One region of the Streptomyces sp. NPDC052043 genome, then DNA from elsewhere that is predicted to be linked to it. Evidence: riboswitches for the same ligand, from Rfam matches in the RefSeq annotation. Region 1 holds a riboswitch; each other region holds the start of a gene.

The links. A riboswitch is a leader RNA that binds a small molecule or an ion and turns the genes downstream of it on or off. The one in region 1 is predicted to bind cyclic di-AMP.
Region 2: it holds a riboswitch for cyclic di-AMP, as region 1 does, so the genes downstream of both, ACIHCX_RS25105 (transglycosylase SLT domain-containing protein) here and ACIHCX_RS22770 (transglycosylase family protein) in region 1, are expected to answer to the same signal.
Region 3: it holds a riboswitch for cyclic di-AMP, as region 1 does, so the genes downstream of both, ACIHCX_RS02005 (NlpC/P60 family protein) here and ACIHCX_RS22770 (transglycosylase family protein) in region 1, are expected to answer to the same signal.
Region 4: it holds a riboswitch for cyclic di-AMP, as region 1 does, so the genes downstream of both, ACIHCX_RS19085 (M23 family metallopeptidase) here and ACIHCX_RS22770 (transglycosylase family protein) in region 1, are expected to answer to the same signal.

What each region holds. Positions count from the first base shown of each region.
Region 1 is NZ_JBIUBT010000009.1:83,200-90,406, forward strand. Features, by position in the region: gene ACIHCX_RS22760 (septum formation initiator family protein) at 1-196, opposite strand, end outside; gene eno (phosphopyruvate hydratase) at 343-1,638, opposite strand; gene ACIHCX_RS22770 (transglycosylase family protein) at 1,886-2,617, opposite strand; cyclic di-AMP (ydaO/yuaA leader) riboswitch at 2,622-2,789, opposite strand; gene ACIHCX_RS22775 (transglycosylase family protein) at 2,972-4,015, opposite strand; gene ACIHCX_RS22780 (cytochrome P450) at 4,238-5,524, opposite strand; gene ACIHCX_RS22785 (nucleoside triphosphate pyrophosphohydrolase) at 5,598-6,578, opposite strand; gene ACIHCX_RS22790 (SurA N-terminal domain-containing protein) at 6,697-7,207, opposite strand, start outside.
Region 2 is NZ_JBIUBT010000010.1:197,935-205,141, forward strand. Features, by position in the region: gene ACIHCX_RS25090 (ABC transporter ATP-binding protein) at 1-293, opposite strand, end outside; gene ACIHCX_RS25095 (outer membrane lipoprotein carrier protein LolA) at 326-1,552, opposite strand; gene ACIHCX_RS25100 (polyprenyl synthetase family protein) at 1,881-2,891, opposite strand; cyclic di-AMP (ydaO/yuaA leader) riboswitch at 3,376-3,563, shown strand; gene ACIHCX_RS25105 (transglycosylase SLT domain-containing protein) at 3,569-4,069, shown strand; gene ACIHCX_RS25110 (HAD family hydrolase) at 4,097-4,900, opposite strand; gene ACIHCX_RS25115 (ATP-grasp domain-containing protein) at 4,996-6,303, opposite strand; gene fahA (fumarylacetoacetase) at 6,518-7,207, shown strand, end outside.
Region 3 is NZ_JBIUBT010000001.1:444,534-451,740, forward strand. Features, by position in the region: gene ACIHCX_RS02000 (class II glutamine amidotransferase) at 1-773, opposite strand, end outside; gene ACIHCX_RS02005 (NlpC/P60 family protein) at 940-2,154, opposite strand; cyclic di-AMP (ydaO/yuaA leader) riboswitch at 2,162-2,343, opposite strand; gene ACIHCX_RS02010 (bifunctional [glutamine synthetase] adenylyltransferase/[glutamine synthetase]-adenylyl-L-tyrosine phosphorylase) at 2,634-5,630, shown strand; gene ACIHCX_RS02015 (phosphatase PAP2 family protein) at 5,681-6,532, opposite strand; gene ACIHCX_RS02020 (LacI family DNA-binding transcriptional regulator) at 6,608-7,207, opposite strand, start outside.
Region 4 is NZ_JBIUBT010000006.1:468,804-476,010, forward strand. Features, by position in the region: gene ACIHCX_RS19065 (DUF4118 domain-containing protein) at 1-685, opposite strand, end outside; gene ACIHCX_RS19070 (APC family permease) at 832-2,670, shown strand; gene ACIHCX_RS19075 (dihydrofolate reductase family protein) at 2,815-3,945, shown strand; tRNA gene ACIHCX_RS19080 (tRNA-Met) at 4,046-4,119, shown strand; cyclic di-AMP (ydaO/yuaA leader) riboswitch at 4,369-4,526, shown strand; gene ACIHCX_RS19085 (M23 family metallopeptidase) at 4,538-5,593, shown strand; gene ACIHCX_RS19090 (aldo/keto reductase) at 5,731-6,675, shown strand; gene ACIHCX_RS19095 (PrsW family intramembrane metalloprotease) at 6,707-7,207, opposite strand, start outside.

The DNA.
Region 1 (7,207 bases):
CGTACTGCCGCATCGGGTACGCCAGGGCGACCACCATCGAGCACAGCACCAGCGCGAGCAGCGCCGCGCGGCCGGTGAGGCGGGAGCGGCGGGCCTGGCGCCGGGACTGCGAACGGTAGACACGGGCCGCGGTCTGCTCACCGAGCAACCTGAGCCTGGTCGTGGTGGAGAACCGGTCCCGGTCCTTGACCGCCATCGTCCCGCTCCTCCCGTTCGTGCCCGTGCACAGACGTGCGTACGTCCCCGGACACGGTACGGGACCGGGTACGGGGACGTACGTGCGACTGGCGAAGCCTTACGCTTTGCGGCTCAGCCGCCGGAACAGCTCAGCCCTTGCTGTGCCTACTGGTCCGCGGAGCGGAACCTGGGGAAGGCCGAACGGCCGGCGTACACCGCGGCGTCGTCGAGGATCTCCTCGATGCGCAGCAGCTGGTTGTACTTGGCGACGCGCTCGGAGCGGGCCGGGGCGCCGGTCTTGATCTGGCCGCAGTTGGTGGCGACGGCCAGGTCGGCGATCGTGACGTCCTCGGTCTCGCCGGAGCGGTGGGACATCATGCACTTGAAGCCGTTGCGCTGGGCCAGCTCGACGGCGTCCAGGGTCTCGGTGAGCGAACCGATCTGGTTCACCTTCACGAGCAGCGCGTTGGCGGCGCCCTCCTCGATACCGCGGGCGAGGCGCTCGGGGTTGGTGACGAAGAGGTCGTCGCCGACGAGCTGGACCTTGTCGCCGAGCTTGTCGGTGATGACCTTCCAGCCGGCCCAGTCGTCCTCGAACAGCGGGTCCTCGATGGAGACGAGCGGGTAGGCCGCGACGAGCTCCTCGTAGTACTCCGTCATCTCGGCGGCGGAGCGCTCCTTGCCCTCGAAGAGGTACTTGCCGTCCTTGTAGAACTCGGAGGCGGCGACGTCGAGCGCGAGGGCGATCTGCTCGCCGGGGGCGTAGCCGGCTTCCTTGACCGCCTCGAGGATGAGGTCGAGGGCCTCGCGGTTGGAGCCGAGGTTCGGGGCGAAGCCGCCCTCGTCGCCGAGGCCGGTGGACAGGCCCTTGCTCTTCAGGACCTTCTTCAGGGTGTGGTAGACCTCGGTGCCCCACCGCAGGGCCTCGGAGAAGGACTCCGCGCCGATCGGGGCGATCATGAACTCCTGGATGTCCACGTTGGAGTCGGCGTGCGAGCCGCCGTTCAGGATGTTCATCATCGGCACCGGCAGCAGGTGCGCGTTGGGACCGCCCAGGTAGCGGAAGAGGGGCAGGTCCGAAGCCTCGGAGGCGGCGTGGGCGACGGCGAGGGAGACGCCGAGGATGGCGTTGGCGCCCAGCGAGCCCTTGTTGTCGGTGGCGTCCAGGTCGAACATGGCCTGGTCGATCAGGCGCTGCTCGGTGGCGTCGTAGCCGACCAGCTCGGGGCCGATCTGCTCGATGACGGCCAGGACGGCCTTCTCGACGCCCTTGCCCTGGTAGCGGTTGGGGTCGCCGTCACGGAGCTCGATGGCCTCGAAGGCGCCGGTGGAGGCGCCGGAGGGGACGGCGGCACGACCGGTGCTGCCGTCGTCGAGGCCGACCTCGACCTCGACCGTGGGGTTGCCTCGGGAGTCCAGGATTTCCCGGGCTACGACGACGTCGATGGACGGCACGAGCATCTCCTTCTGGGATGTGACGCTGGAAGTGCGGGGCGTGAGCCTTGCGACTAGAGCCTAACCGTCCCGGGGCGGCGACCGGCCGACCGACCGCCTCCTGGACAGGGTGACGGTACCCATTGTTCCCGCTCGGAACAAAGGGGAGGGGAAGGTTCGGGAACGACCCGGCGGCCAGGAGGCGAAAATCCCCGCCCCGGCGCGTAGGGGGGAACACGCCGGGGCGGGGAGTCCATGGGGGCGGGACGGGCCCTTACTTGAGGTGGAGCTGCTGGCCCGGGTAGATGAGGTCGGCGTTGTCGACGATGTCCTTGTTCAGCTCGAACAGCTTCTGCCAGCCGCCCTGGACCCGGTGGGTCGCGGCGATGGAGCTGAGGGTGTCGCCGGAGACCACCTTGTACTCGCCGTCGCCCTTCTCGACCTTCTTGCCGGTGGGCGTGGTGACGGTCTTGGCCGGGGCCGGACGCGTCGCGGAGCGGTTGGCGGCCTGCTGCTCGGTCGAGCGAGTGTCACCGCTCTTGGCGGAGCCGCCGTTCGACGACGAGGAGGACGACGAGGCCGACGACGAGGCCGACGAGGAGGACGGGGCCGCGGGGGCGCTGCCGGTGTAGGCGGCGCCGGACAGGCCCTTGCCGCAGACCGGCCAGGCGCCCTTGCCCTGGCCCGCGAGGACCTTCTCGGCGACGGCTATCTGCTGCGATTTGGAGGCCAGGTCGGCGCGCGACGCGTAGGCGGTGCCGCCGTACGCGGCCCAGGTGGAGTTGGTGAACTGGAGGCCGCCGTAGAAGCCGTTGCCGGTGTTGATGGACCAGTTGCCGCCGGACTCGCACTGGGCGACCGCGTCCCACTCGGAGGCGGTGGCGGCGGAGGCCTGGCCGACCGCCATCAGCGGAGCGGCGACGGCGGCGCCGGCGACACCGGCGAGCGCGACGACACGGGTGGCCCTGGATGTACGACGGTGCTTGCCCTTGCTGGAGAACAGCATGGAAGGATCCCCTCACCGACGCCTGCGAGGTGAGCTGTCGGGTTCGGGCCGGATGAGTTGCCCGGCCGTGCCTCTCGCGTGAGGCACGGCTCCACCCCTAGCCGCTCCGGTCAACTGCCCGGCGCGGCACTTACCTTGGGTCCCCCGCTCCTGCCCACGGCGCTTGACGCGACGACTGTTCCCGTGCGGCCGCTGGCAGGATTCGGCGTTGCGGCAGCCGGGGCTCGCGGTGACGAGCGGTCATGACCGTAGGCATGCGCTCCGCCGAATTCCAAAGACGATCAGGGCTTCTGAGACTCATCCCACACTTTCGTCGAATGGGACATTCGGCACGAAGTGTGACGTGAACTCCCGCTAGTTTTGGGGTGTTTCGGCAGGGACAATCAGGGTCTGACCGGCGGCGATGTGGTTCGGGTCGGACCCGATCGCCCGCTTGTTCGCGGCATACAGCGCGTCCCATCCACCCTGGACGCCGAGGGAGTCGGCGATGGACTCGAGCGAGTCGCCGGAGCGGACGGTGTAGGAGTCGGCGACGCGGGCGGCGTGGCGGCCGGAGGACGCCACGGCGTGCCCGCCGACCGACTCCTCGACGGCACTGCCGCCGCGATGCCGTCCGGAACCGAGCGCTCCCGTGTCGACGAGGGCCGAAGTGCCGCCGGCCTGCCACGACTTGTCCGTGTCGCCCGTCTCCGGCGCGAACGAGGGCGAGGCGTCGGGCGACCGGGACCCGCTTGCCGTGACATCGGGAGACGTGTCGGACTTGCCCGGCTTGCCCTTCTTGGCGGGCGAGGACGGCGAGGGGGAGGACGCGCTGGGCGAGGCGGACGGCGAGCCGGAGGGGTCGACCGACGCGGGGTCGGTGTCCGAGGAGCCGTGCGAGCCGGACGAGTCGGCGGAATCGGTCGACCCGGTCGACGCCTCCGACGAGTCGGTCAGACCGAGGTCGTCCGTGATGGAGTTTCGGGAGGAGTCGGAAGAGCCGGACGAATCACCCACGCCGGTGTCGACCTTCGCCGCCCCGGACTTCTTGCTGAGCCCGGAGAGCAGCCCGCACGTCGGCCAGGCACCGGGGCCCTTGTCGGCGAGCAGCTTCTCCGCCACGGCTATCTGCTGGGACCGGCTGGCCTGGTCGGCGCTCGAGGCGTAGTCGAGACCGCCGTACTTCTCCCAGTCGTCCTGCGTCAGTTGCAGGCCGCCGTAGAAGCCGTTGCCGGTGTTGGCGCTCCAGGCGCCGCCGCTCTCGCACTTGGCCACCTTGTTCCACGCGTGGCCGTCGGCCGCGCTGGCGGCGCCGGCGCCGATCAGCGGGATGGCGATGGCGGATCCGGTCACTCCGGCGGCGACGAGGAGGGCCGGGGCCTGACGGGGCCGACGGTGACGGCCGTTCCCGGAGAGCATACGGAGACCTTTCGTGCGACAGCGTTGACCGGCGCGACGACCGGGGCTCGGTGCCACGCCGATGGGTGAAAGTATCGGCTGACGATCGCTTGTCACAAGTTCATGCCGCACAGATCACATGAAGATCACACAGTTGAGCATGTGTCATCTTCACGGCCGTCAGCGGGTAGACGCCGTGCGGCGGCAGGCGCCTTTTCCGGCCTTGTCCGACTTCCCTCCGACTTACCGACCGGGGGTGAACCGCACCGGCAGCGTCCGCAGTCCGCGCATGATGAGCCCACCGCGCCAGCGCAAGTCGGCCGGATCCGTGTCCAGTTGAAGGTCGGGAAGCCGGGTGAGAAGGGTGGCCAGCGCGGTCTGGCCCTCCAGACGGGCGAGCGGTGCGCCGAGGCAGTAGTGGACGCCGTGTCCATAGCCGAGGTGCTGATTGTCACGCCGCGCGAGATCCAGGACGTCGGGCCCGGCGAACTTCTCCGGGTCCCGGTCGGCGGCGGCGAGGACGACGAGGACCGGATCGCCGGGGGCGATGTCCTGCCCGCCGAGGGTGAGCGGCCCGGTGGCGTAGCGCCAGGTGGCGAGCTCCACCGGTCCGTCGTAGCGCAGGAGTTCCTCCACGCCCGTCTCCAGCAGGCCGTCGTCCCCCTCGGCGAGGGACCGCTGGAGCAGGTCCCGCTGCTCGGGATGGGTGAGCAGGGCGTAGGTGCCGTTGCCGATGAGGTTGACGGTGGTCTCGAAACCGGCGAACAGGAGGATGAAGGCCATGGCGGCGGCCTCGTTCTCGGTGAGGTGCTCGCCGTGGTCGGAGGCGCGGATGAGGGCGGAGATGAGGTCCTCGCCGGGGGCGGGCTCGGCCGGGAGCGCCTCGCGCTTGCGGTGGATGAGCTCGGCGAGGTAGCCGCGCATCTTCTTCACCGAGCGGGCGACCCCGCCGCGCGGGCCCTTGCCGTGGCGCTGGGGGTCCGGGGACTCGCCCCCGGGAAGATGCAGCATCATGCCCGCCCAGTCGCGGAAGTCGTCCTGGTCCTCGCGGGGGACGCCGAGCAGGTCGCAGATGGCGTAGATGGGCAGCGGGAAGGCGAACTCGTGGATGAGGTCGGCGGTGCCGCGCTCGGCGAACCCGTCGATGAGTCCGTCGGCCAGCTCCTGCACACGCGGGGCGAACTCGGCGACGCGACGCGGGGTGAACGCCTTGCTGACCAGTCGGCGCAGCCGGGTGTGGTCCGGCGGGTCGATGTTCAGCAGGTGGGTCATCAGCTCGGCCTTGCGCTCGCCGGGGATGCCGGTCCTGCCCTTGGCGTGCGCGGGCCCGGCGTGGTGCGCCGGGTTCTTGCTCAGCCGCTGGTCGGCCAGGGCCTGCCTGGCGTCCGCGTACCGGGTGACCAGCCAGGCCTCGACTCCGCTGGGCAGACGGGTCCTGTGCACGGGGGCGTGCTCACGGAGCCAGGCGTAGGCCGGATAGGGGTCGCTCGCGAACTCCCAGGTGAACAGAGTGGGTGGCTGGTCGTGCATACGGCCGACCCTAGCGTCGGCCCGTCCGCGCGGTGGAGCCGCGTGCCGATGCCGCCCGGTGCCCCTCGGGCCTTCAGCCGCGCTCCGTCCTGACGATCGCGTCCCGGTACGCGCGCGCCGCCGCGCGCAGCGCCGCCTCCGGGTCGACGCCCTCCGCCTCGGCGCGGGCGGCCAGGGCCAGCAGCTCGTACCCGTAGCCCTCGCTCTGCGGGAGGGGGACCTCCAGGCCCGCGGTGCGGACCCGGGAGGCCAGCTTGGCGGCGAGGGCGAGGCCGGGCTGGCCGAGGGGGACGCCCTCGGTCACGGAGGTGCGCTGCTTCTCCTCGGCCTTGGTGCGCAGCCAGTGCTCCTTGACCTCTTCCGGGGTGGTGGCGGTCTCGTCGCCGAAGACGTGCGGGTGGCGGTGGATCAGCTTGGCGACGATGGTGCCGGCCACGTCGTCGATGGAGAACGGCTCCTCGGGGTCCTCCTCGGCAATCCGGGAGTGGAAGACCACCTGGAGCAGGACGTCGCCCAGTTCCTCGCGCAGTTCCTCGCGGTCGCCGTCCTCGATCGCCTCGACCAGTTCGTACGCCTCCTCGATGCCGTACTTGGCCAGGCCCTTGTGGGTCTGCCGCGACGACCAGGGGCACTCGGCGCGGATGCGGTCCATGACCTGGACGAGGTCGAGCAGGCGGGCGCCGGGCAGGTCGTAGGAGGCGGGCAGCAGCTCCAGCTCCGGCATGTTCACACGGCCGGAGCCGGCCAGGCGGGCCAGTCCGTCGGTCAGGGCGGGCTCGCCCTCGCCGGTGGCCACGACGACGACCGTACGCCCGCCGGCGCACGCGTCCACCAGTTCCTCGGCGGTCGGTGCCGCCTCGTCCACGGCTATGCCGGCCTCGCGCAGATACGGCAGCTGCGGATGGGCGCCGTCCGCGCACAGCACCCGGTCGGCCGCCCGCAGCGCCTGCCAGGAGGGCCAGGACAGCAGCCCGGGGGCGACCCGGTGGCTGGTGGTGAGCAGGACGATCCGGCCCGTGGCCGCTGCGGAGGTGGTCGCGCTGGTGGTGTTCACGGTCCGAACGTAACGCACACCGACGACGTCACCCCGGGTTGTCCACAGGCCGGGGGCCGGTCCCCCGGCCCGGTTGTCCACAGGCCCGGCCGCCCGGCGTCCGGGCGGCCGGATCCCGTCAGGCCGGCTGCTGCGCCTGCTCCGCCGGGACTTCCCGCAGCCAGGGCGTCTTGGCGTCCACGAGGGTGCTCTTCTCGACGTCCCAACTGCCGAAGCGCGGGTTGAGGTCGACGTGGAGTTCGGCGGAGGCCTCGGACAGCGCCTTCCAGAAGGCCGGCTGGCCGGCGTCGGTGTGCAGGTGGTCCGCGAGCTTCTGCGCCTCCAACTGGAGGCGGAGGTTGTCGTCGAGGCGCCGCGGCGGCACCCCGTACCGCTGAAGCCAGGTGTCCTCGAGCGCCTTGGCACCGCCCGCCTGCTGTTCGAGACCGGCGCGCAGCTGCTGGATCTCACTGCGGTCGACGCTGAGGCCGGCGTTCCGGGCGGCGCGGTCCAGCACCCGGTCGAGCACCATCTGGTGCAGGGTGTCCCGGGTGAGGGTGGCGGTCGCGGCGACGGCCTGCTGGTACTGCGTCTCGTCGGCCACCGAGGCCCGCTGCGCCTCGCGCACCTCACTCACCCGGCTCTGCAAC
Region 2 (7,207 bases), on a different contig from region 1:
GAGAGGAAGCCGTACAGGGCCGGGCCCTCGATGAGCGCGCCGACGTGTGGGAGCACGGTGCGCGAGGACCGGGGCATGGGGCGCCCCAGTACCCGCGCCGTGCCGGACGTGGGCTCGATGAGTCCCATCAGCATGCGGATGGTGGTGGTCTTGCCCGAGCCGTTCGGGCCGAGGAAGCCGAAGACGCTGCCCGCCGGGACGGTCAGGTCGAGGCCGTCGACGGCGAGCTGTCCGCCGCGGTAGCGCTTGGTGAGCCCCCGCGTCTGGATGACGCCGTCGTCCTCTTCGTCCATCGGCTCCCCCGATCCCTCGTGCCCGTCGGTCCTTACTTCCCGGCGTTCGCCGCCTTCACCAGCGTGTCCTTGGTGACGGCACCGACGTACACCTTGCCGTTGTCCGTGATCAGGGCGTTGACCAGGCGGGTGGAGAAGACCGTGCCCTTGCCGAACGTGCCGCTGACCTGGTCGCCGAGCGAGTCGAGGAACCCGCTCAGGTCGCCCTTGCCGGCGGACGACGGGACGCCGCCCTTGGTGCCGGTGTCGAACACGGCGATGGAGTTCCAGCCCTTGCCGAGGACCTTCGGACCGTTCTCGGCCAGGCCCTTCTCCTGCGTACCGGGCTCGTGGAACGGGCGGCCCGGGCCGGTCTTCCGCCCGCTGTCCTTTCCGGCGTCCTTCCTGGCGGCCTTGTCCGCGTCCTTCCCCTCGGTGATCTTCGCGCCCTTGGGCGGGGTGAAGTCGAAGGTCGAGGCGGCCGGCTTGGCGAAGCTGATCCGGGTGAAGCCCGCGTCCAGCACGGCGGCGCCGCCGCTCGCCGGGGTGAGCGTGAACTTCAGCGGCAGCCCGGTCTTGGCGTCCACCGCGATGCTGATCACGCCGACCGTGGTGCCGGAGGCGTGCTTCGGCTCGATGACCAGCCTGTAGGCGTCGCGTCCGGCGACCTGCGCGGTGCCGTCGACCTTCACCGAGGTGGTGTCGTCGACCGACTTCAGGGCCTCGTCGGCGAAGTTCTTGGGCGTGGCGGGGGCCTCGCCCCGGTGCTTGCCGGCGCTGTCGCCCGCGGTGCTGTGGAAGACCTCGTTCGACTTGCTGTCGTAGCCCCAGACGTCCTTGCCGTTGTGGATGAGGCTGTACTCGGCGGCGCTCTCGATCAGCGAGACCTTCTGCCGGTCCTCGCCGTCGGACGCGACGCGCAGGGTGTGCGTGCCGGAGGCCAGCTCGGGCAGCTTTGACGCCGGGTCAGCCGACGAACCGTCACCACCCCTGGCCGCGCCGGAGGCCAGGCCGCTCTCCAGGCCGCCGAGGTTCGGCAGGCCGAGGTCCGTGCTGACCTTGACGGTGCCGGACAGGTGCTGGACGTCCGACTGGGCGATTTTCTCTATGAGTTGCTGTGCGCTGATCTTCGGCAGGTCGGGGTCGCCGGACGCGGCGAGTGCCGGGACGAGCCCGATGGTCGCCGCCGCCACCCCCACCACCGTGACCGGGACGACGTAGCGCGCGGCCTTGCGGCGCCCCGCGCGCAGGTCGTCGGCTTCGGATCCGTTCGGTGCCATGTGTGCCCTACCTCCGTCTTCGGCGGCGGCTGTCCTTCTGCACGGGGATGTCACCCTCAGCCGCCATTCTCACCCAGATCGGTGAGGAGTGGTGTGTGGTCCGTGGTGTCCATCTGACCAAATCGGCCGGGTGAAAGCGTCAGACCGCGGAGCCAACTCCGTGTACGCCTGCGGTATGACACGCGAAGGGCGACGCCTCCCCCACCCCGTAGGGGTCAGGGTGGAGAGCGCCGCTCGAAGGGGCCGCCCGGCGGGGGCCGCCCGGCGGGGGTGTCCGGCGGGGGTGTCCGGCGGGGGTGTCCGGTGAGGTCGCGGAGCCGGACAGGCGTCAGCCGGCCCGGTGCACCACCGCGTCGCAGAGCTGGAGCAGCGCGGCCTTCGCGTCGCACTCCCGCAGCGGCGCCAGCGCGGCCCGCGCCTCCTCGGCGTAGCGCACGGTGTCCCGGCGGGCCTGCTCCAGTGCCGGGTGCACCCGCAGCGCCGCCAGCGCCTGAGCGTGCCGCGCGTCGTCGGTCAGGTCGGAGTCCAGCAGCTCGCACAGGGCGGTGTCCTCGGGCAGCCCCAGCCGGGCCGCGCGCTCGCGCAGCCGCAGCACCGGCAGCGTGGCGATGCCCTCGCGCAGATCGGTGCCGGGCGTCTTGCCCGACTCACGCGAGTCGGAGGCGATGTCCAGGACGTCGTCCGCCAGCTGGAAGGCGACGCCCAGCCGCTCGCCGTACTGCGTCAGCACGTCCACGACCGTCTCGTCGGCGCCGGACATCATCGCGCCGAACCGGCACGACACCGCCACCAGCGATCCGGTCTTGCCGCCCAGCACGTCCAGGTAGTGGTCGACCGGGTCCCGGCCGTCCTGCGGCCCGGCGGTCTCCAGGATCTGCCCGGTGACCAGCCGCTCGAACGCCACGGCCTGCACCCGCACGGCCTCCGGGCCGAGATCGGCGAGGATCTGCGAGGCCCGGGCGAACAGGAAGTCGCCGGTCAGGACCGCGACGGAGTTGCCCCAGCGGGTGTTGGCGCTGGCCACCCCGCGGCGCACGGCGGCCTCGTCCATCACGTCGTCGTGATAGAGGGTCGCCAGGTGGGTCAGCTCCACCACCACGGCCGACGGCACGATCCCCGGCGCGTACCGGTCCCCGAACTGGGACGCGAGCATCACGAGCAGCGGCCGGAACCGCTTCCCACCAGCCCTGACGAGGTGCTGGGCGGCCCCCGTGATGAACGGGACCTCACTCTTGGTGGCTTCGAGCAGCCCTTCCTCGACAGCCGCCAATCCGGCCTGGACATCGGCTTCGAGAGCCTGGTCCCGCACGGTCAGCCCGAATGGCCCGACGACGGTCACGAGGGGTCTCCTGTCTGCTGGTGTCTGCTGGGATTACACGGTTTGTCGATAGGTCGCTGCCCTCACTCAAGTCAGCGTATCCGGTCACGTTTCGATCACCGATATCGCCCACCTATACGGGTCAGGCCACATCACCCGACGTGACCACCGTCACGCACCCGCCCCACGGCTCCCTCCGCGCTCACCCATGCGGTCCGATTTGCCCCTATTAGGGTTTCAATTCTCTTTAGTGGTAATTGCCCGTCAGGCGCCCACCCCGTGAGTTGGGTCACGCCGCCCTCCGTTCACGCCACCCCTCGCACTCCTTCACATTCCCTTTACGCACAGCCGAGTTGAACCCTGGCAGCCACAAAGGATCAAGCACCACATACACGCCGGACCAAGGTCAAATAGGGCGATGTGTGATTCCGGCACTTGTTCGGGACATCTGGTCTCGCATACGTTCCCGGCCATCGGGCGGAACGCCGAATCCTGCCGCCGCCCGTAACCCCAACGACCGAACGAACCATGGCAGGAGCGGGGGACCCAGGTAAGTCGCCGGGCCGGGCTCGTACGTCCTACGTCGTACGCCGCGCCGGAACGGCTCGGGGTGAAGCCGCGCCCTTCGGGGCGCGGCCGGGCACCTCCCCGCCCGAACCCGACAGCTCACCTCGCAGGCGACGGAGAGGAACACCCCCATGCCTGCAAACGGCCAGCGCCGCTCCACCCGTACCGCCCGCCTCGTTCGCGCCCTCGCCGTCACCGGCACCGGCGCAGCAGTCCTCGCCGTGCCGCTGCTCGGCGCGACGACCGCGTCCGCCGCGACCCCGGTCTCGTCCAACGCGACCACCCTCAAGACGGCCTCGAACCTCGGCTACCCGAACAACCTCGACGGCTGGATCCGGGCCTCCCTCCAGGTCATGGCCGAGAAGGGCATCCCGGGCTCCTACAACGGCATCTACCGCAACATCATCCGCGAGTCCTCCGGCAACCCGCGGGCCATCAACCTCTGGGACTCCAACGCGGCCAAGGGCATCCCGTCCAAGGGCCTGCTCCAGGTCATCGACCCGACCTTCAGGGCCTACCACGTGAACGGCACGTCGTGGGACATCTACGACCCGGTCGCCAACATCACGGCCGCCTGCAACTACGCGGCCAAGCGGTACGGCACGATGGACAACGTCTACAGCGCCTACTGACAGGTCCGCTGCCGGCCCACACACCGGCTAGCCAAGCAATCGTTCGAGGACGACGGCGATGCCGTCGTCCTCGTTCGACGTCGTGACCTCGTCGGCCACCGCCTTGAGCTCGGGGTGGGCGTTGGCCATGGCGACCCCCCGGGCGGCCCACCGGAACATCGGGATGTCGTTGGGCATGTCGCCGAAGGCGAGGGCGCTCTCGCGGCCCAGTCCCAGGTGTTCGGCGGCCAGCGCCAGTCCGGTCGCCTTGGTGATGCCGCAGGGTTGGAGTTCGACGGTCCCGGGTCCCGACATGGTGACGGTGGCGAGGGAGCCCACCGCACCGCGGGCCGCCGCCGCCAGCTCGTCGTCGGACAGCACCGGGTGGCGCAGCAGCACCTTGCTGATGGGCGCGCGCCACAGGTCGTCGCGCCGTTCGACCCGTACGGCGGGCAGCGCCGGGTGCGGCATGAGATACCCCGGCTCGATGAGCGTGAGCCCCTCGGCCCCGTCCTGGTCGACCGCGGCGTACACCTCCCCCACCTCCGCCTCGATCTTGCCGAGCGCGGTCTCGGCCTGTTCCCGGTCCAGGGTGACCGACCACAGCAGGCGGTCGCTGCCGGCGTCGTAGAGCTGTGCGCCCTGACCGCACACCGCGAGTCCCGTGGTGCCGAGGACGCCGAGCAGTTCCCGCACCCTCGGCGCCGGCCGTCCGGTCACCACGAGGTGCCGGGCACCGGCGGCCGCCGCCCTCGCGAGCGCGGTGAGGGACCGCTCGGAGACGGTGTCGTCGCCGCGCAGCAGCGTTCCGTCCAGGTCGGTGGCGATGAGGTCGAATGCGAGGGCGGCCATGATCAGAGAATACGGATGCCCCGGCCCGCCGACTCGACCGGAGCCGGACCACCGCGGTGGTCACCGTTTTCCCGGCTCCGTCCCCTCCAACTCCCTTACTGATGAGGGCGCTTGAGCGTGACCGGCGAGGTGGCGCTCGGCCGTGCGTCGCCGCGGGCCGGCCGGCCGGCCGTCGTGCCGCCGCGGCGGTTGGTCCGCCACAGCTGATAGAGGTGCCGGGCGCCCGGCCGCACGAAGCGCGCGAGCATCGTGACGAACGGCAACGGGTCGTCCCCCGCGAACCAGGCCAGCTCCGTGCCGCTCGCCCTCGCCGGCGCGTGCGGCGTCGTGTAGCCGCTGCGACGGTAGGCGAGGAGGGCGGGCAGGTCGATGTTCTCCACGACGTACCGGTGGCCGGCGCGCTGCCCGCCCTCCGGAACGGGGCGGCCGGTCAGGTCGAGGTGCATGGCCCGTACGACGTCCACGCCCGCCCCGCTCTCGAAGAGCCGGAACTGCGCGCCCATCCGCGGATTGAAGTCGAGGAGCTTGTACTGCCCGTCGCGCCGGTCGAAACGCAGGTCGAGGTCGACGATGCCGGTGAAGCCGATCTGCTTGATGAACCGTGCGGCGAGGTCGGCGAGTTCCGGGTTGTCGACGACGTACGCGTTCGCCGTCATACCCGCGTGCGGCGGCCAGGAGCGGACCTTGACACCGGTGAACATCGCCAGCGGGCTGGAGTTCCGGTCGAAGTAGGCGTGCACGATCCAGTCCTCGGCCTCCTCCCGCGGCAGGTACTCCTGGAGGATCACGCCGGGCCGCTCGCCCCAGTCGCGGGCCAGGGCCAGCAGGCCTTCGCGGGTGTTGATCCTCGTGGTGCCGTTCACCGCGGGGCTGCTGCGCCGCACGAACGCCTCGCGGTTCTTGGCCACCACCGGGAAGCGGGTCTTCTCGGCGAACGCCACGATGTCGTCGTACGACTGCGGGAAGGCGGCCGCGGGGCTCGGGATGCCGTGTTCCACGCACAGTTCGTGCAGGCCCTGCTTGCTGGCCAGACGGCGCGGCAGGCAGGGGGCGACGGGCGGGAAGAGGAAGGGGCCCCGGAGCGCGTCCTGGTGCTCGGCGATCAGGACCGCGGCCTCCTCGTCGGTGGGCACCAGGACGGTGGGCCGGCCGATGCGGCGGCCGATCCGCAGCAGGCCCTCCACCAGACGGTCCGCGCCCTCGGTGCCCCTGGTCGGCCAGACGAACGCGCGTTTGAGATAACGGGAGGAGGCCGCCGGCGTGTAGGCGTCCTCGGTGATCGCGTACATGGGCACGCCCAGGCGGCCGAGGCTGCGGATCGCGCCCACCCCGCCGTGGTGCAGCGGGTAGTCGCCGAACTTCACGATCAGGCCGGGGACCTCACGGTCGGCCCGGAAAGGCACACTGACGGCATTCCTGGCCACGGGTCCCCCCACGTGTCCCCCCTATGGAGCGGACCCACCCCGTCCGCGTCCTCAGAGGACGCTAAGCCGGAATTACCCCCTCCCACAAGACCAATTCGGGCATTGCAAACTCTTTAGGCCCTGCCCAAGACATGGGACGCCCCCGTAACGTGTGGCCCGATCACATGGAATTCGGGAAAGGAAGGCAGCACCCATGCCCCCCTTCGAGGTCCCCGAGGGCGACCCCTTCGGTCCGCACAACCTTCCCTACGGCGTCTTCTCCCGCGCCGGGTCGACGGAGAGGACCGTGGGCGTCCGGCTCGGCGACCACGTGCTCGACGCGGGGGCGGCGGCGCGGGCGCTCGGTACTCCCCACGCCGGCCTGCTCGCGCAGCCGAACCTGAACCCGCTGCTGGCCGCGGGCCGCGCCGCGTGGTCCGACGTGCGGCGCGCGCTGACCTCGTGGCTGACGGAGCCGGCCCACCGGGAGACCGTCGCCCCCTTCCTGCACCCGCTGTCCTCGGTGACCCTGCACCTCCCCTTCGAGGTCGCGGACTACGTGGACTTCTACGCCTCGGAGAACCACGCCCGGAACGTGGGCCGGATCTTCCGCCCGGACGCCGAGGACTCGCTGACTCCCAACTGGAAGCACCTGCCGATCGGCTACCACGGCCGCTCCGGCACGGTGGTGGTCTCCGGCACGGACGTGGTGCGCCCGTCGGGCCAGCGGAAGGCCCCCACGGACCCCGCGCCGGTGTTCGGCCCCTCGGTCCGGCTGGACATCGAGGCGGAGGTCGGCTTCGTGGTGGGCGTGCCCTCGCGGCTCGGACAGCCGGTCGCGCTCGGTGACTTCCGCGAGCACGTCTTCGGGCTGTGCCTCCTGAACGACTGGTCGGCGCGCGAC
Region 3 (7,207 bases), on a different contig from region 1:
CTGCCCTCCGGAACCTCGTTCCAGGCGCCGGCGAGGCTGCTGAGGGGCTCCGACACGATCAGGCGGGACTCCTCCGACAGCCCCCGCGGGAACCTGACGTCGGGGTGGAGCACCCGCAGGGCGTCGAAGCGGGTGCTGTAGAAGAGGCTCCGCGAGGCACCTTCGCTGGAGTAGCGGAAGGCCCAGGTCCGGTCGCCGTCGGAGACCGCGACCGTCATCTGGAGCGGGTGCCGCACGCCCTGCTCGCGGCCCGTCCGCTCGACGAACCCCGCCATGCGTGCCACCGCGCCCGGCGGATCGTCGTCGAGGCCGAAGGTGAGGGCCAGGAAGAACATCACCTCGGAGTCCGTCGATCCCTCGATGCGGGAGAAGAGCCCCGGGTCGACGGCCAGGCAGAGTTCCCTCCTGAGCCTGTTGAACTCGTTGATCGCGCCGTTGTGCATCCACATCCACCGGCCGTGGCGGAAGGGATGGCAGTTGGTCTGCTGCACCGCCGTGCCGGTCGAGGCCCGGATGTGGGCGAAGAACAGCGGTGACCGGACGTGCTGCGCTATCTCCCGCAGGTTGCGGTTGTTCCATGCCGGGCCGGTGTCCCGCACGACCGCCGGGCTGTCGGCCTCCGGCGTGTACCAGCCGATGCCGAACCCGTCGCCGTTGGTCGTCTCCACGCCCATCCGCGAGTGCAGGCTCTGGTCGATCAGCGAGTGGTCCGGCTGGTACAGGACGTCATCGAGCAGGACGGGTGTCCCCGCATAGGCAAGCCAACGGCACATGGACGACGCACCTCCACTGTCCGCCCGCACGGCCTCCCGCCTCCGGCAGGTACAAGAACCAGCGTGCGCCGCGGCCCCACCCGCCGCATGCCGACAGGGAAGGGCCCGCGCCTTTCGGCGCGGGCCCTTCCCTGTCCGGTGCCGGCCCAGGCGTCCGGCACGCGCGTCACGCGGGGCGGACGACGCTGTGGATCGGCATGTAGTAGATCGACTCCTCGCGGACGTTCGCGCCCGAGTGCGGGGCGTGGATCATCATGCCGTCGCCGATGTAGATCCCGACGTGGCTGATGTCGTCGTAGAAGAAGACCAGGTCGCCGGGCTGGGCTTCGGAGACGGGGACGGTCGTGCCGACCCCCACCTGGTCCCAGGTGGTGCGCGGCAGCGAGATCCCGGCGGACTTCCAGGCGGCCTGCGTGAGCCCGGAGCAGTCGTACGAGTCGGGGCCGGAGGCGCCCCACACGTACGGCTTGCCCATCTGGGCCCTCGCGAAGTCGATGACCTTGGCGGCCTTGGCGGCATAGCCGGTGCTCGAGCCGGCGCTCGTGCCCGTGCCCGTGCTCGTGCTCGATCCGGCGCTCGTGTCCGCGCCCGTCCCGCTGCTCGTCTGCGCGTCGGAGCTCTTCGCCGCCTGCTCCTGTTGGCGCTTCTTCGCCGCCGCCGCCTCCTCCGCCGCCTGCCGGCGGGCCAGCTCCGCGGCCTTCTGCCGGGCGACCTCCTGCTTCTTCTTCTCGATCGCCGCCAGCCGCGCCTTCTCCTCGGCGGTCAGCGTCGACAGCAGCCGGCGTGCCTCGGCGAGCTTCTGCTGGACGTCCTGCTTGCTGGTCCTCAGCTCGTTCTGCGAGGTGGTCAGCGACTCCAGGATCTTCGCCGCCTCGGTGCGCTTCTTCGCCGTCGCGAGCTGCGCGGTCTGGTAGTCGTCCACGGCCTTCTTCTGCCGCTCGGTGAGCTGGCTCATCAGATGGTCCTGGGCGAAGTACTGCTGGGGGTCCTTCGCGAGCAGCAGCGTCGCGGTGCCGGAGATTCCGCCCGTGCGGTACTGGGCGGCGGCGAACGAGCCGAGCTCGTTCCGCGCCTCGTTCAGCTTCTCGGCACGCTTCGCCACGTCGTCGAGGAGGCCGTTCACGCGCTGGCGCTGCGTGGCGGTTCTCTCCTTCGACGCGTTGTACTTCTCGGTGGCCACTTCGGCCTGGTGGAAGAGGTCGTCGACCCTCTTCTGCACCTCTTCGAGGCTGGGTTTGCCGGGCTGCGCGGGCGCGGCGTTCGCCGTCTGGGACAGCAGGGCCACGGAGGTGAGGGCCGCGGTCGTCAGACCGAGGGCCGGGGACGTGCGCAGTCCGGCGATGCGGGTCGCCGTGGGCCGGGCTTTGCGGTGCGACGCCAAGGGTGGCGACTCCTTCCACGGACCGCCTACCGGGTTAGCTGTCGGGTTCGGGCGGGTGGTCGGAAGGGCTGCCCTACCGTCCCGTGCACGCTGTGGGGGGCGCGTGTACGGGACCGATTCACCCCAGGGATGAGTTGGGTCCCCGGCTCCGGCTGCCGTGAAGCGCACCGGACTCGGCGCAGGCCACCCGTCCCGGCGTTGTTCGCCGGCGGGGGTACGGGGTGCCCGCCGGGCACGCTAGCCAACGCGTGTGACTGCTGTGAAGGTTGGTGCGTGATATGTCCGCTACGTTTTCGTGACTTTCACGGTACGTGTGCGGGTGGCTGCACTCCGGTGGCCACCGGCGTCGGCCTGGAGAAGCACCTGTCGGTTGCCGTCCGGTCTCGGCCGGCGCGGAAGGCGGGTCCGCCGTCAGGGCCCCGGGCCGGGAGTGCGGATAGGCTCTGGCCAGGACGGGCTTGATCCGACGGGAGGCCGGGATGACGGCGCCGGGACGCAGGAGCAGTACCTTCACGCGGCTGCTGCGGCACGGCTTCATCCATGCCTCGGACGCCGAGCGGCTGCTGGAGGGCCCGGACCTCGCCCCGCTCCGGGACGACCCGGTGCTGCTGGAGGCGCTGGGCGCCACCGCCGACCCGGACCTCGCGCTGGGCGGTCTGGTCCGGCTGCTGGAGGCGCAGCCGGAGTCCAAGGCCCGCCGCGAGCTGCTCGACACGCTGATAGCGGCCAAGCCGCTGCGCGACCGGCTGCTCGGCGTGCTCGGCGCCTCCGCCGCGCTCGGCGACCATCTCGCCCGGCACGCCGGCGACTGGCGGGCGCTGGTCACCTACGAGCCGCGCGACCTGCACCCGGGCGTGGAGGAGTTCGAGCAGGGGCTCGCCGAGGCCGGCGACCCGGTCGCGCTGCGCGTCGCCTACCGGCGCTGCCTGCTGTCCATCGCCGCCCGCGACGTGTGCGGCACCACCGATGTCGCCGAGACCGCCGCCGAACTCGCCGACCTCGCCACCGCCACCCTGCGCGCCGCGCTCCGGCTCGCGCGGGCCGCCGCGCCCGAGGACGACGCGCTGTGCCGGCTCGCGGTGATCGCGATGGGCAAGTGCGGCGGCCACGAACTCAACTACGTCTCCGACGTCGACGTGATCTTCGTCGGCGAGGCCGCGGACGGCGCCGACGAGGTCAAGGCCCTGCGCGCCGCGACCGCGCTCGCCTCGCACATGATGCGGATCTGCTCCGAGACGACCGTGGAGGGCTCGATCTGGCCGGTCGACGCCAACCTGCGGCCCGAGGGCCGCAACGGGCCGCTGGTGCGCACCCTCAGCAGCCACGTCGCCTACTACCAGCGGTGGGCCAAGACCTGGGAGTTCCAAGCGCTGCTCAAGGCCCGCCCGGTGGCCGGCGACCTGGAGCTGGGCGGCCAGTACATCGCCGCACTCGACCCGCTGGTCTGGCAGGCCGCCGAGCGCGAGAACTTCGTCGCCGACGTGCAGAAGATGCGCCGCCGCGTCGTCGAGACCATCCCCGTGGCCGAGGTCGAGCGTGAGCTGAAGCTCGGTCCCGGCGGCCTGCGCGACGTCGAATTCGCCGTGCAGCTGCTTCAGTTGGTGCACGGGCGCACCGACCGCTCGCTGCGCAGCGGCTCCACCCTGGACGCGTTGCAGGCGCTGGCCGCCGGCGGGTACGTCGGCCGCGTGGACGCCGTGCAACTCGACGACGCCTACCGGTTCCTGCGCTCCCTGGAGCACCGCATCCAGCTGTTCCGGCTGCGGCGCACCCACCTCGTCCCCGAGGACGAGGCCGATCTGCGCCGGCTCGGACGGTCGCTCGGCCTGCGCAGCGACCCGATCACCGAGCTCACCCGCGAGTGGAAACGGCACACCAGTGTCGTGCGCCGGCTGCACGAGAAGCTGTTCTACCGGCCGCTGCTCGACGCCGTCGCTCAACTCGCTCCCGGAGAGGCCAGGTTGCGGCCGGAGGCCGCGCGGGAGCGGCTGGTCGCGCTCGGGTACGCCGATCCGGCCGCGGCCCTGCGGCACCTGGAGGCGCTGGCCTCCGGCGTCACCAGGAAGGCGGCCATCCAGCGGACCCTGCTGCCCGTGCTGCTGGGGTGGTTCGCGGACTCCGCCGATCCGGACGCCGGGCTGCTGAACTTCCGCAAGGTGTCGGACGCGCTCGGCAAGACCCCCTGGTATCTGCGGCTGCTGCGCGACGAGGGGGCCGCCGCCGAGAACCTCGCCCGGGTGCTGTCGGCCGGGCGGCTCGCCCCCGACCTGCTGATGCGGGCACCGGAGGCCGTGGCCCTGCTGGGGAACGGTGACGCGGGCGGCCTCGAACCGCGCGGGCGCGCCCAGCTGGAGCAGGAGGTCCTCGCCGCCGTCCGCCGTGCCGAGACCGCCGAGCAGGGCGTCACGGCGGCGCGCGGTGTACGGCGGCGGGAGCTGTTCCGTACCGCCGCCGCCGACATCGTCGGCACCTACGGCACCGAGGCCCAGCCCGCCGAGGCGGACCAGGGCGCGCTCGTGGACCGGGTGGGCGGCGCGGTGTCCGACCTGACGGCGGCGACGCTGGCCGGCACCCTGCGGGCGGTCGTGCGCAAGGAGTGGGGGGACACCCTGCCGACCCGGTTCGCGATCATCGGCATGGGACGGTTCGGCGGGCACGAGCTGGGCTACGGCTCGGACGCGGACGTGCTGTTCGTGCACGAGCCGTGGGAGGGCGCTGACGAGCGGGAGGCCGCCGAGGCCGCGTCCCGGGTGGTCGCCGAGCTGCGGCGGCTGCTCCAGGTCCCGAGCGCGGATCCGCCGCTGCTGGTCGACGCGGACCTGCGTCCCGAGGGGAAGTCCGGCCCGCTGGTGCGGACGCTCAGGTCGTACGAGGCGTACTACCGGCGGTGGTCGCTGGTGTGGGAGTCGCAGGCGCTGCTGCGGGCCGAACCGGTGGCAGGGGACGAGGAGCTGGGGCGGCGGTTCGTCGAGCTGGTCGACCCGCTGCGGTATCCGCGCGGCGGGCTGCGCGAGGAGGCGGTGCGGGAGATCCGGCGGCTGAAGGCCCGGATGGAGTCCGAGCGGCTGCCGCGCGGCGCCGATCCCAAGCTGCACACCAAACTGGGACCGGGCGGGCTGTCCGACGTGGAGTGGACGGTGCAGCTGCTCCAGATGCGGCACGCGGCCAAAGTGGCGTCGCTGCGGACCACGCGCACGCGTGAGGCGCTGGCGGCGGCCCGGGAGGCGGGACTGGTGTCCCCGGAGGACGCCTCGACCCTCGACGAGGCGTGGGTGCTGGCCACACGGGTGCGCAACGCGGTGATGCTGGTCCGGGGGCGGGCGGGGGACACGTTCCCCACCGAGCCGCGGGAGCTGGCCGCGGTGGGCCGGTACCTGGGGTACGGGCCGGGGCACGCGGGCGACATGCTTGACGCGTACCGGCGAACGACCCGCCGGGCCCGGGCGGTCATGGAGGAGCTGTTCTACGGCGCGTGAGAGGTGGGGGGGGGGCTGAGGCAGGTCCCCGCCGGTGCCTGGGCCTCCGCCTACGCCTGCGCCGGCCGCAGGGCAGGCGTCCGCCGCGGCAGGGCGTGCGGCAGCGCCCCGTACCAGAGGCGGGCCACCGTGAAGCCGAAGGAGAGGCACAGGACGCCGCCGACCGCGTCGAGCCAGAAGTGGTTGGCGGTGGCGACGATGACGACCAGGGTGGCCACGGGGTAGAGCAAGCCGAGGAGGCGCAGCCACGGGACCGTGCACAGGGCGAAGAGGGTCAGCCCGCACCACAGGGACCAGCCGATGTGCATGGACGGCATCGCGGCGTACTGGTTGGACATGTTCTTCAGGTCGCCGGAGGCCATGGAACCCCAGGTGTGGTGGACCTGGACCGTGTCGACGAAGTGGCCGCCGGTCATCAGGCGCGGGGGCGCCAGCGGGTACAGGTAGTAGCCGAGCAGGGCCACGCCCGTCGTCACGAAGAGGGTGAGCCGGGCCGCCGCGTAGCGGCCGGGGTGCGTGCGGTAGAGCCACACCAGGACGCCGATGGTGACCACGAAGTGCAGTGTCGCGTAGTAGTAGTTCATGCCGATGATCAGCCAAGTCACCGAGTCGACGGCATGGTTGACCGAGTGTTCGACGGCGATGCCGAGCCGGTGCTCGGCGCTCCAGACCCAGTCCGCGTTGCGCAGCGCCTTGGCCTTCTGCTCCGGGACCGCGTTGCGGATCAGCGAGTACGTCCAGTAACTCACCCCGATCAGCAGGATCTCGAACCAGAGCCGCGGGCGACGGGGAGTGCGCAGCCGCTCCAGGACGGTGGGGGCCTGCTCGTCCGTGGCGAGGTGGGGAACGGTCTCTTCCCGGCCTTCCCGGCCATCCCGGCGTGTCACGGTCGAGTCACCCATAGGCACAGAGTCTGCCAGAAAACCGTTCGCCCGCCGGTCATCCCCCGGTCGGGTTCCCGTCGCATGTCCTCCGTCTCAAGGACGACGGCGGTCCCCGGGGGCCGAGGCGGTCGAACCGCGCACCACCAGTTCCGGCATGAACACGAACTCGCTGTGCGGCGCGGGCGTCCCGCCGATCTCCTCGAGCAGCGTGCGCACCGCCGCCTGGCCCATCGCCGGCACCGGCTTGCGGATCGTCGTCAGGGGCGGGTCGGTGAACGCGATCAGGGGGGAGTCGTCGAAGCCCACCACGGAGACGTCCCTGGGGACCTCGAGGCCGCGCTGCCGGGCCGCTCGTATCGCGCCGAGCGCCATCATGTCGCTGGCGCAGACGATCGCCGTGCAGTCGCGTTCGATGAGCGCGGTGGCCGCGGCCTGGCCGCCCTCCAGGGTGTAGAGGGAGTGCTGGATCAGCTGCGACTCGATGACGTCCGCGGCCAGGCCCAGCTGGTCCCGCACGGCGCGGACGAAGCCCTCGATCTTGCGCTGGACCGGGACGAAGCGCTTCGGGCCGAGGGCCAGGCCGATGCGGGTGTGCCCCAGGGAGGCGAGGTGGGTGACCGCCAGGGTCATTGCGGCCCGGTCGTCGGGGGAGATGAACGGCGCCTGCACCTTGGGGGAGAAGCCGTCCACGAG
Region 4 (7,207 bases), on a different contig from region 1:
CGACCAGGCGGGCCTCGAGGGGCGGGGTGTGGCCGGGGGTCGGCCGCAGGAGGTAGCGGCCGTGGAAGTGGCCGCCGGCGAGGACGCGCAGTTCGATGTCCTGGGCGGGCATGCCGAGTCGGTCGGTGTCCCACGTCCTGCGCCCGACGGTGAGGGAGCCGTCGGGTTCCAGGCGGGGGGCGTGGCCGAGCAGGGTGCCGTACTCGAAGCGGCAGCCGCGCAGATGGAGCAGGCCGACGAGTTGTGCGCGCACGACCTCCACCACCGCGTCGGGTGAGGTCGCCTCCCGGGCCAGCTGGGCCGCGTGGTGGATCTGGGCGAGGTAGCCGGCGTCGGTGATGGTGACGACTTCCAGGCGCCGGGCGCGGGCCGCCAGTTGGGAGACGGTCAGTGCGACGGCGAGCAGCACGACGGCGGTGGTGATGTCGGCGGTGCCCGCGATCGTGAGCCGCTCGTAGGGGGCGGTGAAGAAGAAGTCGAACCAGACGGCCGCGGACACGGCGGCGAGGACACCGGCCGGCCGGTGTCCGAGGGCCGCCGTCGCCACCACGACCACGACGAGGGCGAGGGCGACGACGGTGTTGGGCAGACCCGCGCGGAAGGGCAGCAGCACCGCGCTGACCGCGAGCGGAGCCACGAGGGCGATGACGATCGCAACGGGCCCTCTGGCGAGGTGGTCGGTCATCGTGGGCACCTCCTGCCTGCCTCTTCCGGTGTAGCAGGACGCGAGCGGCCCCGGGTGACCTTTAACAGCTCTCTTGCGCTGTATTCGGTGGTTTGCGGGGGATCCTGCCTCCGGAGTTCCGAAGGCGACGTGAGGACGGTGGAGCCGTGGGTGCGAGTGCCGAGGGCGCGGATCGGGGTCGCACCGCCGGGCGGGTCGTGGGGAGACGGCAGGAGAGGGACCGGCTGACGGTGCCGCAGGGGCTGGCCGCGCTGTCCCTGGACGCGCTCGCCTCGGTGGCCTACGGGCCGGAGGCGATCGTGGTGGTGCTGGCGACGGCCGGCAGCCGGGGCCTCGGTTTCACCCTGCCGGTCACGCTGGCGATCGTGGTGCTGCTGGCGGCGCTGACGTTCTCCTACCGGCAGGTGATCGCCGCGTTCCCGAACGGGGGCGGCGCGTACGCGGTCGCGGGGCGCCATCTGGGCCGGCGGCTCAGCCTGGTCGCCGCCGCCTCGCTGATCATCGACTACGTGCTGAACGTGGCCGTGTCGGTCTCCGCCGGCGTGGCCGCGCTCACCTCCGCCTTCCCCGTCCTGTACGGCGACCGGGTGGTGTTGTGCGTGATCGTGCTGGGGCTGATCACGGCGGTCAACCTCTACGGGGTCGCCGAGTCCGCCAAGGTGATGTTCGCTCCCACCGTGGTGTTCATCGCGGCGATCGCCGCGGTCATCGTGGCCGGGCTGGTGCGCCGCACGCCGGCGGTCCCGCCCGTCCATCCGGCGGCCCCGACCGTCTCCGCGGTCGGAGTCCTGCTGCTGTTGCGGGCGTTCGCCTCCGGCTGCTCGGCACTCACCGGAGTGGAGGCCATCGCGAACGCCGTCCCCACCTTCCGCACCCCGAGGGTCCGGCGGGCGCAGCGCACCGAGGTCGCGCTCGGCGCGCTGCTCGGGGCCATGCTCATCGGGCTGTCGTTGCTCATCGGCAGGTTCCACGTCGCACCGAGCGGCACCAAGACCGTCCTGGCGCAGCTCACCGAGGCGTCCCTGGGCCACAACGCCGGGTTCTACGTCGTGCAGTTCGCCACCATGACGCTGCTCGCCCTCGCGGCCAACACCTCCTTCGGCGGCATGCCCGTCCTGACCTCCCTGCTGGCCCGCGACAACCATGTGCCGCACGTCTTCGGGCTGCGCGCCGACCGGCAGGTCTACCGCTACGGCGTCGTCGTGCTCGCCGCCGCCGCCCTGGTCCTGCTGGTCGTGGCCCAGGGCGACACCCAGAAGCTGGTGCCGGTCTTCGCCATCGGCGTGTTCATCGGCTTCACCCTCTCCCAGGCCGGCATGGTCCGGCACTGGCACCTGGACCACGGTCCCGGATGGTGGCGGAGGGCGGCCGTCAACGGCCTCGGGGCACTGCTGACGCTCGCGGCCCTGGTCATCGAACTGGTCGCGAAGTTCCACGAGGGCGGCTGGCTGGTCTTCGCCGCGGTCGCCGTCCTGGTGACCGTGTTCGAGTCGGTGCACCGCACGTACCGGCGTATCGGCGCGGCCCTGCACCTCGGCGAAGTCCCCGCACGGCCCGAGCCGCGCCACACGGTCGTCGTCGTTCCCGTCGGCGCCGTCAACCTGCTCACCAGCGAGGCCCTCAGCGTCGCGCTGTCCCTGGGCGACGACGTCCGGGCCGTCACCGTCGTGCACCCCGAGGACCGCGACGCCCCTTCCGCCGACGAGGTTCACGCCGCCTGGAACGCCTGGCAGCCCGGTGTCCCCCTCACCGTGCTGCACAGCCGCACCCGGTCCCTGACCCGGCCCGTCGTCGACCATCTGCGCGCGCTGTCCGCCCAGGAGCGGCAGGACCGGATGGTGGTCCTCATCCCGGAGATGCATCTGCCCAGGCCCTGGCAGCGGCTTCTGCAGAACCAGCGCGGCGTCGTCCTGGACCGCGCCGTGCGCCGCCACACCGACGCCGTCATCTGCCGGCTGCGGTTCCGCGTCCACCTCGAGCACTGACCATCGCCGAGACCACTGCCCCGCACCGACCGGTGCGCGGCCCGCCCGCGTCGTGTGCGCGGCTCCGCCACGGTGGTGCCCCGTCTCCGATCGGCGGTGTCGGTCAGACTGGAAGCGAGTCCGCCGTCGAGAGAGAGGGCGTCGATGCCCCACCCGTACGTCCTGCTGTCCGCCGCCGTCTCGCTCGACGGCTACCTGGACGACACCGGCCCCGAGCGCCTGCTGCTCTCCAGCCCCGCCGACTTCGACCGGGTCGACGAGGTACGGGCGTCGGCCGACGCGATCCTGATCGGCGCCGGCACCCTGCGGGCGGACAACCCGCGGCTGCTGGTGAACTCGCCCGAACGGCGGGCCGCCCGTCGCGCCGCCGGGAAGCCGGAGTACCCGCTGAAGGTCGCGGTCAGCGCCTCCGGCGAGCTGGACCCCCGGGCGCCCTTCTGGCACACCGGCGGCGAGAAGGTCCTCTACACGACCGACGAGGGCGCGCTGCGGCTGCGACGCGCGGGCCTGGCCGCCGACGTCGTGCCGCTGGGCGCCGAACTCGGCTGGCCCCGGCTGCTCGAGCACCTGCACGACGTACGCGGGGTGCGCCGGCTCATGGTCGAGGGCGGCGGGACGATCCACACACAGCTGCTCCAGCAGCGGCTCGCGGACGAGGTGCAGCTCGTGCTCGCCCCCCTGTTCGTGGGGGACCCCGGCGCGCCCCGGCTGTTCGGGCCCGGGGGCTACCAGGGCGGGCGGCTGCGGCTGGTGGAGACGCGGACCATCGAGGACGTCGTCCTCGTGCGCTACGAACCCACCGCCCCCGGCCCCGCCGGCCGCGCCGCCCCGGCCGACCGGCACTGGCTCCGGATCGCCTGCGAACTGGCGGCCCACTGCCCGCCGTCCAGGACGGCGTTCAGCGTGGGCGCCGTGGTGGTCGCCGCCGACGGGACCGAACTCGCCCGCGGGTACTCGCGGGAGGGGGGCGACCCGGTCGTGCACGCCGAGGAGGCGGCCCTGGCCAAGGTCGACCCGGCGGATCCGCGACTGCCGGAGGCCACGGTGTACAGCAGCCTGGAGCCGTGCGCCCGCCGCGCCTCCCGGCCGCGTCCGTGCGCCCGGCTGATTCTGGACGCCGGGGTGCGACGGGTGGTGACGGCGTGGCGGGAGCCGGACACGTTCGTCGAGGGTGCCGACGGGACCGGGGTGCTGGCGGCCGGGGGCGCGGACGTCGTCGTGGTGCCGGAGTTCGAGGAACGGGCCAGGGAACCGAACCGGCATCTGCTCGGCTGAGCGGGACCTCGTCGCACGGCCGGGAACCGGGTGACGGACGGCGTGGAAGTGAGCTGGGTGCGAGCAGCCCCGCGGATGGCATATACTGGTGACACAACGACGCGGGGTGGAGCAGCTCGGTAGCTCGCTGGGCTCATAACCCAGAGGTCGCAGGTTCAAATCCTGTCCCCGCTACTGAAACTCAGGGCCGGAATCTGATCAATGGATTCCGGCCCTGAGTGTTTGGCGGACGTGCGGGTTCTCCGGCACAGGCGCGGACTCTCCCGTATGTGGAGTCAACTCGTCCGGTTTTCGGTGCTCATGGACCATAAGGTCGGGCCGCGAGGTGGAGCGATCAAGCCGAACGGCTTGGAATACAGGCCCCGGGTCTATTAACGTTCGATAACGCAGCACGGTCGTCCCAGCCGTCACAAGAGGCGGCTCCGTGCGCGCACGCCGAATCCCGCAAGGGAACCGGGGAACCACTAACTTGGGGTGAATCGGGCGTAACTGCCGTGTTTCGCATGGCTTGTTTACGCGCGTAGGAGACCTTCCCGCTCCGAACCCGTCAGCTAACCCGGTAGGCGAGACGGAAGGAAAGGAGTACGCCTTCGTGGCGTCCAACCCGCCTGCTCCGGAAGCCCCGTTCACGCCGAGCCGGCAGTACGGAGAGACCTTCGGCTACGACAGCCGCCGCGCCGACGAGGGCCCCTGGGAGGAGTGGAACCCCACCGCGGATTCCGTCCGTCCCGTGCGCGGCCGGCACCGCGTCGCCAAGCAGCGCGGCGGCGGACTCGCCCGCAGCTCCACCGTTCTCGGCGTCGGTGTCATCGCCGCCGTCGGCGCGGGCGGCATGGCCAGCGCCAACAGCGCCAAGCCGCCGGTGTCCATCTCGCTGCCCGATCTGCCCTCCGTGGGCTCCCTGTTCGACCACTCCTCCGACGCCCCCGAGGGCTCGTCGACCGCGCTCAGCAGCGTCGGCGTGACCACCGCCGAGGCCGAGGGCGGGACCGCGGACGCCGGCGAGGTGCTGCGCAACCGGATCATGGCGCAGGCCGAGCAGCAGCAGGTCCAGATCGAGGCCAAGGCCCAGGCGGACGCCGAGGCCGCCGCCACCAAGGAGGCAGCCCAGGCCGCCTCGAAGGCGGCCGAGGAGGCCGAGGCCAAGGCCACCGCCGCGAAGCAGAAGGCGGAGGAGGAGGCCAAGCGGAAGGCCGAGGAAGCCAAGCGGAAGGCCGAGGAGGCGCGGCTGGCCGAGCTGGCCAAGCAGTACACGCTGCCCACCTCCTCGTACACGATCACCTCCACCTTCGGTCAGGCCGGCTCCATGTGGTCCTCCGGCTACCACACCGGCCTCGACTTCGCGGCGCCCACGGGCACCCTGCTCAAGGCGATCCACACCGGCACCATCACCGAGGCCGGCTGGGCCGGCGCCTACGGCTACCGCACGATCCTCACCCTCGACGACGGCACCGAGCTCTGGTACTGCCACCAGTCGTCGATCAACGTCAGCGTCGGCCAGCAGGTCAACACGGGCGACGTGATCGGCCGCGTGGGCGCCACCGGCAACGTCACCGGGCCCCACCTGCACCTGGAGGTCCACCCGGGCGGCGACGCCACCGGCATCGACCCCGGGGTGTGGCTGCGCGACAAGGGCCTCACCCCCTGACGCACACGCCCCACCCCGCGACGTACGCGGACCGGTCTCACCCCTGACGAGACCGTGAGGCCGGTTTGCGCAACTTTTGCGGCCGGACGCGGCCCGGTGAGGAATGGGCCGCTCCGGCGCGGTTGTTGATGTTGCACATGACTTCTCTACGCAAACTGGGTTCGTCCGATCTCGAGGTCTTCCCGCTCGCCCTCGGCGGCAACGTCTTCGGCTGGACCGCCGGCCAGGAGCAGTCCTTCGCCGTCCTCGACGCCTACACGGCCGCCGGAGGCAACTTCGTCGACACCGCCGACTCCTACTCCGCGTGGATCGAGGGCAACCACGGCGGCGAGTCCGAGACGATCATCGGCAGGTGGCTCAAGGAGCGCGGCAATCGCTCCGACGTCGTCATCGCCACCAAGGTCAGCCAGCACCCCGACTACCAGGGGCTGAGCGCCGCCAACATCAAGGCCGCGGCCGACGCCTCCCTCCGGCGCCTGGGTACGGACCACATCGACCTTTACTACACGCACTTCGACCGGCCGGACGTCCCCGTCGAGGAGATCATCGGCGCGCTCGACGAGCTGGTCAGGGCGGGCAAGGTGCGGCACATCGCCGCCTCCAACATCTCCGCCGAGCGCCTCCAGGAGTCCCTGGACCTCTCCGAGCGCGAGGGTCTGGCCCGGTACGTGGCGCTCCAGCCGCACTACAACCTGGTCTCGCGCGACACCTACGAAGGCGGGCTCCAGAACGTCGCCGAGCGGTCCGGCCTGGCCGCCGTCCCGTACTTCGCGCTCGCCTCCGGCTTCCTGACCGGCAAGTACCGGCCCGGTACGACGGTGGACAGCGCGCGGGCGCAGGGCGCGGCCAAGCACCTCGAGACCGAGCGGGGCCGCAACGTCCTCGCGGCCCTGGACGAGGTCGCACGGGCCCATGACGCCGAGGTCGCCACGGTGGCCCTGGCCTGGCTCGCCGCACAGCCGACGGTGGCCGCCCCGATCGCCTCGGCGCGGACGGTGGAACAGCTCCCGGCACTGCTCGGGGTCGCCGAGCTGCGGCTCACGGACGAGGAGCTCGGAAAGCTGACGCGGGCGTCGGCGTAGCTCCCCGTCCCCCGGGACGGAACAGCCGGCGCTACGGCTGTGTCCGGTACGGGTTGTACGCGGGGGACGGCGTCAGGTGCGCGGGGTACGGCGTCGCCGGTCCGTACGGCGGCCCGTACGACCCGTGCCCCAGCGGCCGCGGGTGCACCCCGTACACGCCGTACACCCCGTACCCGGGCCAGGGTGGCGCGGCCATGGGCGTGGTCATCCTGGCCGCGTGGTCCAGCGCGGGCTGCGCCACCTCCCGCCTGCGCCACAGCTCGCGCAGCAGCTCCCGCTCCCGTACGGCGAAGTCGGCCCCGGCCCGTCCCCGGCGCCCCCGGTGCCGGAGGCAGGCCAGCTGGGTCGCGTACACCTCGTACTGGGCGACCGTCCGCGCCGCCTGCCTGCCGAGGTGGCGCCGGGCGTGCTCGCGGGCCAGCCTGCGCGCCCGCATGGAGGCCAGGGCGAACGGTTCGGCCGGGGTGAGCCAGCCGGCGGCGGTGTACGCGGGCAGCTCCTCGCGCACGGTCCTCAGCTCGCGCTGCCGGGT